3 regions of the Simplicispira sp. GW247-4R2A genome follow, and region 2 is predicted to be linked to each of the others. Evidence: predicted binding sites of a transcription regulator. Region 2 holds the regulator's gene; each other region holds the start of a gene.
The links. The regulator FNR, encoded in region 2, switches genes on or off when oxygen is low (the NO sensors DNR and NnrR bind a similar motif). The targets are predictions, from matches to a motif close to TTGATNNNNATCAA.
Positions count from the first base shown of each region.

Region 1 (4,346 bases), on a different contig from region 2:
GACGTGCCCGACTGCAGGTGCCCGACCACGCCGGCGGCTTTCTGGTCGCACAGCTTCTGTGCAACGGCAGTGGCCTGGCGCGGGTCGCCCGCGTCATCCTCGGCAATCAGCTCAAAACGAATCTTGTGCCCGCCGATGGTGAGCTTCTCGGCGTTCAGGTCATCAACCGCCATGCGCACGCCGTTTTCGGTGTCCTTGCCAATGTGGGCAATGCCGCCAGAAACCGGTCCGGCGTGGGCGATTTTCACCACCTGAACGTCCTGCGCCGATGCGGCGGAGGCGCCCAAAACAAGGGCAGTGGCAAGGCACAGAGGCAGGGCCTGTGGCGGGCGGATCGAAAACACGGTCATGACGCTCAAACTCCAAACAGAACACAAAAAAAGCCCACTGCAGGGCAGAAACGCGGGACGCGCCGTGTGACGCATCGGCACCCACATGGTAGTCGTACCGCAACACCCGTGCAGGCAAGTACAGCATTGGAAGTGCTATTTATTTTATAGCTTACAAAGCTTTATATAAAGGCGACAGAGGCCTATTTTGCTTAAAAACTTTTGCAATGCACGCAGGCTTGCCGCACAATGTTTTTCATGCAAAACAACTTCATCGCCAACGAACCGGTTGCCTCGGCCAGCGGTCGCACGCTCGACGTCATTGATCCGTCGGACGGGCAGGTCTTTGACCACCTCCAGCGCAGCGACGCCAGCGACATCGACAGCGCCGTACAGGCGGCGCGCCACTGCTTCGAGACCCTGTGGCGCCCCATGGCGCCGGCCGATCGCGGGCGGCTGTTGATGCGGCTCTCCCATGCCATCACGGCGCATGGCGACCAACTCGCCGCGCTGGAGCAACGCGACTGCGGCAAGCCCACGGGCCAGGCGCGCGCCGATGTCCTGGCACTGGCACGCTACTTCGAGTTCTACGCCGGCGCCTGCGACAAGCTGCACGGGGAGACCCTGCCCTACCAGGAAGGCACCAGCGTCCTGACCTGGCGCGAGGCGCATGGCGTCACAGGCCATGTCATCCCGTGGAACTACCCGATGCAGATTTTCGGCCGCAGCGTGGGCGGCGCGCTGGCAGCGGGCAACACCTGCGTCGCCAAACCGTCCGAAGACGCCTGCCTGTCGCTCTTGCGCGTGGCGCAGCTGGCCGCCGAGGTGGGGTTTCCGCCCGGCGCGATCAACATCGTCACCGGCTACGGGCACGAGGTGGGCGACGCGCTGGCCCGCCACGCCGGCATTGACCACATCAGCTTTACCGGCAGTCCCGGCGTCGGCACGCTGATCGCCCAGGCCGCCGCCGAACGCCACTGCCCGGTGACCCTGGAGCTTGGCGGCAAGAGCCCGCAGATCGTCTTTGCCGACGCCAACCTGGACGCGGCGCTCCCCGCCATCGTCAACGCCATCGTGCAGAACGCAGGCCAGACCTGCTCGGCCGGTTCGCGCCTGTTGGTCGAGCGCAGCCTGTACGAGCCGCTGCTCGAACGCCTGGGCGCCTTGTTTTCAGGCCTGTGCGCCGGGCCGGCCAGCATGGACCTCGACGTCGGGCCCTTGATCCGCGCCACGCAGAAGGAGCGCGTGCTGGGCTTCCTGGAAGATGCCCACACCGCCGGTATTGCCACCGTGGCCCAGGGCAGCGTGGTCCCTGAGGCGCCCCCGGGCGGCTTCTACGCGGCCCCCACCTTGCTGCGCGATGTTCCCCCGGAGCACCGTCTGGCGCAAGAGGAAATCTTCGGGCCGGTGCTCTGTGCCATGCCCTTTGACGACGAGGACCACGCGGTGCAGCTGGCCAATGGCACGCGCTTCGGCCTGGTCGCCGGCGTATGGACTCAGCAGGGCGCACGCCAGTTGCGGATGGCGCGGCGATTGCAATGCGGGCAGGTGTTCATCAACAACTACGGCGCGGGCGGCGGGGTGGAACTGCCGTTTGGCGGCGTGAAGTCGTCGGGCTATGGGCGCGAGAAGGGTTTTGAAGCGCTGTATGGCTTCACCACGCTCAAGACCGTGGCCATCCGCCACGGCTGACGGCCGTTTCAGCGCCGGTCAGGCGTATCGCCAGCGTTTCCGCCCAGCACCTCAGCCCAGCACTTGCTTGAGCGCCGCGTCGTACAGATTCGTAAGGCGGTCGGTCACTTCCAGCAAGCGCTCGCTCGTGGTCGCTACATCAGCCAGGCCGCGCGCATCGGCCTTGCGCTGCAAGGCCGCGCTGAAGAACAGCCATTGCCCATCGCCCAGCGCCAACTCGTCGCGAATGGCGGGCGTGGACAGCGGCGCTGAGGCCAGGGTCGCCATGGCTTTGTGAAACTCGTCCGCATCGCTTGCCAGTTGCGCCCGCGCGCCTTTGAAATCGCCGCCGGTGGCCAGCAGAAAATAGTTCTTGGCAAGGCGCTGCGAGAGCGCACGCTGGCGGCCGGCAAGGTTTACCAGTTTCGCGGTAGACGCTTTGGACGATTTCTCGAACGCCTCGGTCGCCGTGTTGGCGACGGCCAGCATGCGGTCGGCCTGCGCCGCCACGGCGGCCACCGACTGCACGGTGGGCGGCATGACGAGCAGCGCTTCGAGCGTATCCACCGATTTGTGGACCTCGGTGATTTGCTGCGCCAGGTCTGCGGGCCAGGGCACGCTCGCCAAATCGTCAAAGCCCGAGCGCACCAGCTTCCTGGCCGATGCCATGACGCTGGTCGCCTGATCGGGCAGCACCGCCAGTTGCATTTGCGCATAGGCCTTGGCGATGCGCTGCGACAAAGCGCGGTAGCGGGCGATGCGGTTAATGGCCGTGGAGACCGCAATCTGCGCTTGTGCTGCGCTCATGGCGGGAAGCAGCAAGGCGGCTGCCAGGGTTTGCACCACGGCACGGCGGGTGGCGAGGCGAGAGCGGCGGCAGGAAGAATGCGCAATCACAATGGGCTCCAAAAGGCCCGGGTTGGGCCCAAGCCCGGATTGTGTTGCGGCACGGCGCTCAACGACCTGATCCGCATCAAGTCGCAGCAGTGCACGAGACAGCCACTCCGCCCGCCTGCTTCGCGCCAGAATAGGCACTCTTCGGGCCAGCACCCCGTCCCTCCAACTGTCACGAAAGACCCGCCCATGCGTCTCGCCCAGAAGTCCATCATCGTCACCGGCGCCGGCAGCGGCATTGGCGAGGGCATTGCCCTGCGCCTGGCCGCCGAGGGCGCACGCGTCATCGTCAACGACATCAACGCCGATGCGGGCGAGCGCGTGGCCCTGGCGATTCGGGCTGCCGGTGGCGAGGCGCAGTTCTTTCGCGCCGACGTGACCCGCTCTGCCGAGGTGAAAGCCCTGGTGGCGGAGGCCGTGCGCCTCTACGGCCGACTCGACGTGGTGGTCAACAACGCCGGCTGGACGCACCGCAACCGCCCCATGCTGGAAGTGTGCGAGGAGGACTTCGACAAGGTCTATGCGATCAACGTGAAAAGCATCTACCTCTCGGCCATCCACGCCGTGCCAGCCATGCGCGCCAACCCACCGCTGGCCGATGGGGCCAGGAGTGGCGGCAGTTTCATCAACATCGCCTCCACGGCGGGCCTGCGGCCCAGGCCAGGCCTGACCTGGTACAACGGTTCCAAGGGCGCGGTGATCACCACCAGCAAATCCATGGCCGCAGAACTCGGGCCCGAGAACATCCGCGTCAATTGCTTGAACCCCGTGTTCAACCCCGACACCGGCCTGGCCGCCGAATTCGCCGGCGGCCCGGTGGACGAGGCGCGCCGGGCGAAGTTTCTCGCCACCATTCCGCTGGGGCGCTTTTCGACCGCGCTGGATGTGGCCAACGCCGCCTTGTACCTCGCCAGCGACGAGGCGGCGTTCATCAGCGGCGTCTGCATCGAGGTGGATGGGGCGCGCTGCGTGTGAATCTTGCTGACCGCGAATGACCCTATTCGGGGTGTGCGGCAAAATCGGGGCATGGCTGAACGCGTGATTCCTCTGGTCGATGCCCGGGTGGCGGCGCTTGCCGTCCCGGCGGGCACGGGCGCGGCGCCATCGGGCCGTTTGGTCGACACATTGAACAGGCCGCTGCGCGACCTGCGCATCAGCGTGACCGACCGCTGCAACTTCCGCTGCAACTACTGCATGCCCAAGGAAGTGTTCGACAAGGAACACGCTTACCTACCCCACAGCGCGCTGCTCACGTTCGAGGAAATCACCCGCCTGGCGCGCGCGTTCCTGGCGCATGGCGTGCGCAAGATTCGCCTCACCGGCGGCGAGCCGCTGCTGCGCAAGGACATTGAGGATCTGGTGGCGCAACTGGCCGCGCTGCGCACGGTCGATGGTCAGCCTCCTGAACTCACGCTGACCACCAATGGCTCGCTACTGGCACGCAAGGCACAC
Region 1 covers NZ_JBWKZM010000025.1:9,345-13,690, reverse strand. Annotated here, with positions in the region: gene AC07ZH_RS15705 (branched-chain amino acid ABC transporter substrate-binding protein) at 1-350, opposite strand, end outside; gene AC07ZH_RS15700 (aldehyde dehydrogenase family protein) at 588-2,021, shown strand; gene AC07ZH_RS15695 (type IV pili methyl-accepting chemotaxis transducer N-terminal domain-containing protein) at 2,073-2,897, opposite strand; gene AC07ZH_RS15690 (SDR family oxidoreductase) at 3,084-3,869, shown strand; gene moaA (GTP 3',8-cyclase MoaA) at 3,921-4,346, shown strand, end outside.
Region 1: the regulator FNR is predicted to act here: its motif matches at 2,964-2,977, upstream of AC07ZH_RS15695 (type IV pili methyl-accepting chemotaxis transducer N-terminal domain-containing protein).

Region 2 (4,346 bases):
CCTGCGAGGCAATGCGAAAACTACCCAGCGGAAATGGGTGCTGCATCCAGTTGAGATCCAACTGGATGAACATGCCAACGCGGAGTTGGTCAATGGGAATTTCAATGGAGGCGTTCACATAGTGCCTTCGCACATCCACGTGCAAAGTGGAAACTATTATCGGGTGACAAAACGCAAACGATTCGCGCATTTACTTGCAAATGCAGCTTCAACGCAACACTGATGCAGTATGTTTGCTATTGACAAATGAGCGAGGGGCGGATTATCAGGTCGTGCCACAGCGCCCAGGCTGCGATGCCGCACAGCAGCAGCCCGCCCAGTCGGGTACCCCAGTCGGCACGCAACCGGTTGGCACGCTGGCGCAGTGCCAGCCAAGCCCAAGGCCCAGCCAGCAGCCACAGGCCGCTACCCACGGCAAACATGGCCATAGTGACCGCCCCTTGCAGGGCGCCGCCGCTAAGCGCCGCCACAAGCAACGCCGAATACAGCAGACCACAGGGCATCAGCGCCCAGAGGAAACCTGTGGCGAATACCCCACCAGGGGCGTCCACCAGAGGCCGCACGCGTCCCCACACGGATCGCCCTGCCGCCTCGACCCAGGCGGGCTGGCGCGCCAGCAGAAGCATCATCAGCCCCCAGGCCAGCACCGCGACGTGCATGAGAGTCCAGACCTGACGAAAGGCAGACGCCTGCTGCGTCACCCAGGCAAAACTCTGCATCGCAAATGCAATCAGCGCGCCCGCGCTGGCATAGCCACACAGCCGCCCCAGGTGGTAGGCCATCAGGCGCCTGCGGGCGCCGCGCGGGCTTTGCCAATGCAACGGCTGAACGTCGGCGCTTGCCATTGAGGCGGTGCCGGCCGGTAAGGTCGGGCGCGTCACGGCACTGCATGGCGCTGCGCACATGACCAGGCAGTGGGAGCCTCCGACGAGGCCCATCGCCAACGCTGTCCAGGCCAGCGAGCCGAGCACGTCAGATGATGCGCGAGAAGCGCGCGCGGTTGCGATCGGACTGCAGGTAACGGTCGAACACCATGGCAATGCCGCGCACGAAATACCAGCCCATCGACGTGACTTCAACGCCGTCGGGCTTCAAGGCGACCAAGCCCTGCTGCTCCATTTCGACAAGCTGCTCCAGCTCGCGTGCGAAATATTGGCGAAAGTCGATCAGCCAGGACTGCTCAACCGATTCGATGTTCAAGGCGCCTTGGCACATGATGGCCATGATCACCGCGCGGCGCACCAGGTCGTCCCGCGAAAGCGCCAAGCCGCGCACGATGGGCAAATGCCCCTGGTTAAGCCGGTCGTAGTAATCCTCAAGCGTCTTGGCATTCTGGCTGTAGGTCGCCCCCACCCGTCCAATGGCCGACACCCCGAGCCCGATAAGGTCGCAATCGGGCTGTGTGCTGTAGCCCTGGAAGTTGCGGTGCAGGCGCCCTTGCCGCTTGGCAACGGCCAGCGCATCTTCGGGAAGGGCGAAATGGTCCATTCCCACGTACACATAGCCAGCGTCCGTCAGGGCATCGAGCGAGCGCGAGAGCATGGAAACCTTGGCCGACCCCATGGGAAGATCGGCCCAAACAATGCGTCGCTGTGGCTTGAACCGCTCAGGCAGGTGCGCATAGGCATACAAGGCAATGCGGTCCGGGCGCAATTCCTTGATCTGCTCCAGCGTACGGTCGAAGGACTCAGGAGTCTGCTTGGGCAGGCCATAGATCAGATCGACGTTGACGGAATCAAAACCAATGGTGCGCGCAGCCTCCACCAGGGCGAACACCTGCTCGGCCGGCTGGATGCGGTGCACCGCCTTTTGCACGTCTGGATCGAAGTCCTGCACGCCAAAGCTCAGGCGATTGAAGCCCAGTTCCGCCAGCACCTTGAGCCGCCCGGCGTCTACGGTGCGCGGATCCACTTCAATGGAATATTCGCCCCCCGACACCAGCGTGAAGCTGCGCCGCAGCATGTCCATCAGCTCGCGCAATCCGTCATCGGACAAAAACGTGGGTGTGCCGCCACCCAGATGCAACTGGCTCACGATCGCGCCGGTGCCGCAATGCTGGGTATGCAGGTCGATCTCTCGGCTCAGGTAGCGCAGGTAGACGTCGGCACGGTCGTGGTGCTTGGTGATGATCTTGTTGCAGGCGCAGTAGTAGCACAGCGACTCGCAAAACGGGATGTGCACGTAGATGGACAAAGGCATGGCCTTTGCTGCGCTGCCCAGATGGCGCTGCTTCAAGGCCAGCACATAGTCGTCCTCGCCAAATGCCTCGACAAACCGGTCGGCCGTCGGGTACGAGGTGTAGCGCGGTCCGGAAACATCGAAACGGGTCAGCAATTCTGGCGTGGCAACGGTCATGGATTCTCCTGGAGAGGCGCTACTGTGCCCCACAGTAGAACGCAGCTTCTTGACCATAATCAAGAATGGACGGCGCCCCTTGGGGTTTGAAGGTACAGACTGCAATAGTTCATAATTTGATGTATGTCAGCATCCAGCACACCCACGGCTCGGCAACCCGCTGCGGCAAAAGCCTTGCCGACAAGCGATATTGCGCACATTCCCATCCAGGACGCATCGTCAACCTTCCGCGTTGCCTGTTCCAACTGCAATCTGCGTGAGCTCTGTCTGCCCGTGGGACTGTCGAGCGAGCAAATGGAGCGCGTGGATGATGTGGTGGCGGTGCGGCGCAAAATCAAGCGCGGCGGCATGCTGTTTCGCAACGGCGAGGCATTCACATCGCTCTACGCGATTCGCACGGGTTTTTTCAAGACCTGCGTGGCCACCGAAGATGGGCGCGATCAGGTGACGGGTTTTCAGATGGCGGGCGAGATCATCGGGCTCGATGGCATCGTCAACGACCACCACAGCTGCGATGCCGTGGCCTTGGAGGACGCCGAAGTGTGCGTCATGCCGTTTGACCGTATCGAAGAGATTTCGCGTGAAGTCACCGCCTTGCAGCACCATGTGCACAAGATCATGAGCCGCGAAATCGTACGCGAGCATGGCGTCATGCTGCTTTTGGGCAGCATGCGCGCGGAAGAGCGTCTCGCCGCCTTCCTGCTGAACCTGGTGCAGCGCCTGCATGCGCGCGGTTTTTCACAAAGCGAGCTGGTGCTGCGCATGACGCGGGAGGAGATCGGCAGCTACCTCGGCCTGAAGCTGGAAACCGTGAGCCGCACCTTCTCGAAGTTTGTCGAAGAAGGCATTGTCGAAGTCAAGCAGCGCCATGTGCGCATACAGGACCCCGAGGCGCTCAAGCGCATCGTCAACAGCCAGCAGGAATTCCGATAACCGTCCCCGGCGCTACACACAGACGCAAAAAAACCCTGTCTGCGCTTGGAAACCCGTTTTTTTGCCATTAGCATCCCTCTGCCAGTGGAGAAACAGGTTTTCGCTGGTCCATCGAACACCCAACCAGGAAAAAACCAACATGGCAACTGCAAAAAAAGCCCCGGCCGCTGCCGGCGCCAAGACGGCCGCTCCCGCAAAGAAGCGCACCCCCAACGCCGCCTTCATGAAGGCCCTCACGCCCAGCCCGGCCTTGGCTGCCGTCGTAGGCGCTGCACCGCTGCCCCGCACCGAAATCATCAGCAAGCTGTGGGTCTACATCAAGGCGCACAACCTGCAGGACGCCGCCAACAAGCGCATGATCAATGCCGACGCCAAGCTCAAGGAAGTGTTCGGCAAACCGCAAGTCTCGATGTTCGAAATGGCGGGCCTCATCGGCAAGCACGTGAAATAAGGCGCTTTGCGTTCACACTCAGGCCGGCTTTTGCCGGCTTTTTCACGCCATGCGCACCAATGCTGTTGGAAATCAGCATCATTGTTAACGCGAATAAATCTCATTTGATTTAGAATAATACTCTGTCACGAGGCACAGCCACGGTTTTCCCAGCCACTGCTTCTTGCGCCTGATGGGCCCACGCCCACCAAGACCCAAGACCCAAGTCCACAGCAACCGGAGAACCCTTTTGGCCCACGCTCGCACACCGCGCCCCCCTTCCCAACCCGCCTCGACGGCACCTTCAACGGCAGGCGCCGACAAGGCCTTGATTCCGCTGGGGGCCTTGATGCTGCTGGCAACCTGCAGCGGCTGGGCGCAAACCGCGCCCACGACCGGCGCGCAGCTCCCCACCGTCACCGTCAAGGGCAGCGCAGACATCCAGAACAAAGACACGCTCAAGCCCGCCACCACCACCATCGGCAAAGGCAAACAGGCCCTGCGCGACATTCCGCAGAGCGTGACCGTATTCACCGAGCGGCTCATGACCGACCGCAACCAGGACGACTTTCGCGACGTGCTGCGCAGCACGGCAGGCGTCACCTTCCAGGCGGGCGAGACCGGCGAG
Region 2 covers NZ_JBWKZM010000007.1:114,472-118,817, forward strand. Annotated here, with positions in the region: gene AC07ZH_RS07185 (HD-GYP domain-containing protein) at 1-118, opposite strand, end outside; gene AC07ZH_RS07190 (sulfite exporter TauE/SafE family protein) at 237-971, opposite strand; gene hemN (oxygen-independent coproporphyrinogen III oxidase) at 973-2,355, opposite strand; gene fnr (fumarate/nitrate reduction transcriptional regulator Fnr) at 2,479-3,288, shown strand; gene AC07ZH_RS07205 (SWIB/MDM2 domain-containing protein) at 3,428-3,739, shown strand; gene AC07ZH_RS07210 (TonB-dependent receptor) at 4,068-4,346, shown strand, end outside.

Region 3 (4,346 bases), on a different contig from region 2:
CGCACTGGACCGGTGCCACCGATAGTCCGAACTTGCGCGCTGAGGCCCCGCCCCGGTATTTCGACAACCTCGCTCACGTCCCAAGACGGAGCGCCTTGCGGCAAGGCTTGCTCCGCAGCCGCCACCAGCGCACGCGATACCGGATGCAGCGAGTGCCGCGCCAGCGCTGCCGCCAGCTCCAGCGCGGTTGAAGGCGACAAGCCGCCCGTCGCCTCGGTGTGGCGCAGCACCATGCGGTCGAGCGTCAGCGTGCCGGTCTTGTCAAACACCACCGTATCAACGCCAGCCAGGGTTTCAAGCGCCTGCAGATTGCGCACCAGAACGCCTTCGCGCGCCAAGGCACCAGCGGCCGAGAGCATGGCCACGGGGGTGGCCAGCGACAGTGCACAGGGGCAGGTGACAATCAACACCGATACCGCCACCATCAGCGCATGCTGCGGGTCGCGCGGCCACCACCACAGCAGCGCCGCCAGCGCTGCCAGCAGCACGAAAACCAAAAACGGCCGCGCCACACGGTCAGCCAACTGGGCCAGGCGGGGCTTTTGCAGCGAGGCGCTTTCCATCAGCGCGACAATTTCGCCAAAGCGCGTGTCGGCGCCCAAGCGAACGACTTCCATCTCCACGGCGGCTTCCAAGTTAATGCTGCCCGCACAAACCGATGCCCCCACGGTGCGCCAGCGCGGTGCGGACTCGCCGGTCAGCAAGGCCTCGTCCACCCGCGAGCTGCCGGCTGTCAAACGCCCATCCGAAGGGAACGCCTCTCCGGGCAGCACGCGCACCACGTCGCCTGCCACAAGGCGGCGCACCGGAACGCGGACAAAGCTGCCGTCGCCGCTGCGTCGCTCGATGCTGTCCGGCAGCCGGTTCATCACGGCTTCGAGCGCACCGGCAGTACGCTCACGCAGCCGCAGCTCCAGCCAACGCCCCGTCAGCAGGAAGAAGACAAACATGGTCAGTGAGTCGTAGTACACCTCACGCCCAAACAAGCCCTCGGGCTGAAAGGTGCCCAGCGTACTCACCCCGAACGTGATCGCCATGCCCAAGGCGACTGGCAGGTCCATGCTGATGCGGCGATGGTAGACATCTGCCAGGGCGCTGGAAAAAAATGGTCCGCAGGCAAACAGCACCACCGGCAAGGTAATGACCCAGGAGGCCCAGCGCAGCAGCGACTCCATTTCAACGCTCAGGTCACCAGGCTGCGCGATGTAGGCCGGCCACGCATACATCATCACCTGCATCATGCAAAAGCCCGCCACCAGCAAACGCCACAGTGCACGGCGGTTCTCGCGCACGCGCTGCTCGCGCGCTGCCTCATCCACCGCAGGAAGTGCGCGGTAGCCCGCCTTGCGCACGGCATTCAGCCATTGCGAAGGCCGCGTGGCATCCGCAGCCCACACCACGCGTGCGCGCTGGGTCGCGGCGCTGACATCGACCTGCGCAATTCCGGGGACCGCGCGCAGCGCGTCTTCTATGGTCAAGGCACAGGTTGCGCAATGCATGCCCTCGATGACAAGATGCGATTCCCAATGATTGCCTTCGCCTGCAGACTCCACCGGGCGGCCAAACGCAGGCCACTCCGCAGGGTCGTCGAGCAAATTTTCCACGCTGTGGAGCTGCTCGGCAGAGACACCTTGGGCTTGCGGCAGGGGTGCCGAAGTTGCTGGTGCCGAAAAACTCTTTGACATGGCGCAAGCTTAACCCACACTACTTTCATGGAATTGACTTGAATCAAGTCCGAGAGCGCACTCGGCGCCTACGCTGTGCCCATTGTTGTGTTCATCCAAGAGGCCTCTCATGTACCAGCGCATTCTCGTTGCCACCGATGGCTCCGATCTCTCCAAAAAAGCGGTGCAAAGCGCCCTGTCCCTCGCGGCTTTGACGGGCGCGACGCTGGTGGCGCTCAAGGTGGTGCCGCGCTACCCGCGCAGCTACATGGAGGGCGCATTGCCAGTGGACGCCCAGAACGTCAAGCAGATCGAAGCGCAATGGACCGCAAACGCCCAAACAACGGTAGACGCCATCAAGGCCGATGCAACCGCCCAGGGTGTGACGGCCAAAGCAGTGGTGGCCAAGTCTGATCTGGTGGCCGAAGCGGTGATTGCCGCGGCCAAGAAGCACAAGTGCGATCTGATCGTCATGGCCTCGCACGGCCGCAAGGGCATCAAGCGCCTGCTTCTGGGAAGCGAAACCCAGCATGTGCTGACGCATTCGCATATTCCCGTGCTGGTGCTGCGCTAGGGCAATTCTAAGGCGTCGCTGCGCCACTTGCGGGTGGCGAAATTTCAAGTAAAAATAGCTGCTAGCGCTTATAGGGTAAGCGTTAGCAGCTATTTTTTTGATAGTCTTCCACGCCGTACTGGCGTGCGAGTTCGCGCATCGCCTGCTGTGCCGGACGTGCCAGGCAACGCACCAGCCATTGCGCGCTCAGTGGGTGTGCTGCCAGCAGGGCGCGTGCCGGCATGGCCCAGGCGAGCACGCTGGCGACGCACAGGTCAGCCACGGTAAAGCGGGTACCGGCCAGCCAATCTCGGCCGCGCTCATGCTGAGTGCGCAGTTCCGCCTCCAGTACGGCAAGGGGGACGTTGAGGCGCCTTTCCGCAGCGGCCGCCAGATCGCTCTTGCGCTGGGCTTCTGGCATGACGCGCCGGTGCATGAGCACGGTCAGGGCATCTTTCTCCAGTTCGGTCACCGTCCAGAAACTCCAGCGCAAGGCCTGCGCGTCTTCCTCTGGCGTCACAGGGCTGATCCCCACGCCATCGGGCTTGCCGTGGTAGCGCGCAAGGTAGAGCGTGCAGGCCATGCTTTCCCACAGCACAACCTTGCCCTCTGGGCGTTCATCGACCAGCACGGGGATATGCCCGTTGGGGTTGAGCGTCCGAAATTCAGCGCTGCGCGTGGCGCCTTCCTGGTAACGCAGGGGTACATGGTCGTAGACGAGGCCCAGTTCCGTGGCGGCCCAGAGGGGGCGCACGGCGCGGGATGCGGCAATGCCGTAAATGGTCAGGGACATGGCACGTCTTTTGATGGGTGAAGGCCGTCCGTTCGCGAGGCACAAGGCACAGTCCCCTCTCCGTCGGCGGCAGCGAGTCGAGAATACCTGAGGGCCCACGCGCGCGCCCTGGCGCCACCACGCCGCGCTCTTGATGCAGCGCAATATCGACCAGCATCCGCACGGTGAGGCCGTTCAAACGCCCGCACGCCCACAGACAATACAGGCCCTGTGACTTTGCACCGCATCCCCAAACACCGCTACCGCGCGGCCAGCCTGCTTGCACTGCTGGCTGTGCTGGCGCAGCTGTGGATGGTGCAGCTCAGCCACCAACATCTGGCGGCGCAGGCATCGAACTGGCTGCAATGGGGGGAGGTTTGCAGCACGCACAGCCCCGATGCCCCGGCGCCAGACGACACCGGCCACCCCATGGGCATGGGCGGCGTGGACTGCCCGGTCTGTGCGGTGGCGGGTACGGGGATGGCGCCCGTATCGGCGCCCGCGGTCGTTGCCTTGTTCGCTGCGCCGGCAAGTTCTGCACCTGCCTGGCTGCGCGCTGCGCGTCTGCCTGCATTCGAGCGCGGCGTGCGGCCACCCGCGCAAGCACCTCCTGCGGCGCTGAGCTGAGTTTTCGGTTTTTCGGACGTGTTCCCACGCAGCCGCGCTGGGGGCACTTGGGCGCACACGCCCGCCTTTCCTTATTTTTCGAATGGATTCGCATGCACCCCCTTGCCTTGCTTTCACTGCGCTCACGCGCCTGGCCCACTGCCGCATTCCCCCTCCAACCGCTGTGCGCCCTGCTGGCTGCCCTGCCCTTCGCCTGTCTGGCGCAAGAAGCCTCCTTGCCTGCCGTAACGGTGCACGCCCCCCACCAGCAAGCCCCCGCAGTGCTGCCGGACCAACCCACGCCAGAGGCACTGGCTGCCCAGCGCGCCACCAGCGCCGATACCGCCAGCCTGCTGCAGAACATTCCGGGCCTGAGCCTGCAAAGTGCCGGTGGCATCTCCAGCCTTCCCAGCGTGCATGGCATGACGGACGACCGCCTGCGCATCCAGCTCGACGGCATGGATCTGGTGTCCTCTTGCGGCAACCACATGAACCCGCCGCTGTCGTATGTCGATCCTTCGCGGGTGTCTGCCGTGCGGGTGTTCACCGGCACGGCGCCGGTCAGCGTGGGCGGCGACAGCATTGGCGCCAGCATCCAGGTGGAGACGGCGCCCCCAGTCTTTGCCGCGCCCGGCCAGGGCCACCTCATGAGCGGTGAAATCGGCACCTGGGCGCGCAGCAACGGCAACGGCTTTGGCGGCCATGCCAGCGCCACCTACGCCACCGAGCAACTGAGCCTGCGCTACGACGG
Region 3 covers NZ_JBWKZM010000002.1:112,050-116,395, reverse strand. Annotated here, with positions in the region: gene AC07ZH_RS02050 (heavy metal translocating P-type ATPase) at 1-1,685, opposite strand, end outside; gene AC07ZH_RS02045 (universal stress protein) at 1,795-2,238, shown strand; gene AC07ZH_RS02040 (glutathione S-transferase family protein) at 2,321-3,010, opposite strand; gene AC07ZH_RS02035 (DUF2946 family protein) at 3,221-3,616, shown strand; gene AC07ZH_RS02030 (TonB-dependent receptor) at 3,709-4,346, shown strand, end outside.
Region 3: the regulator FNR is predicted to act here: its motif matches at 1,719-1,732, upstream of AC07ZH_RS02045 (universal stress protein).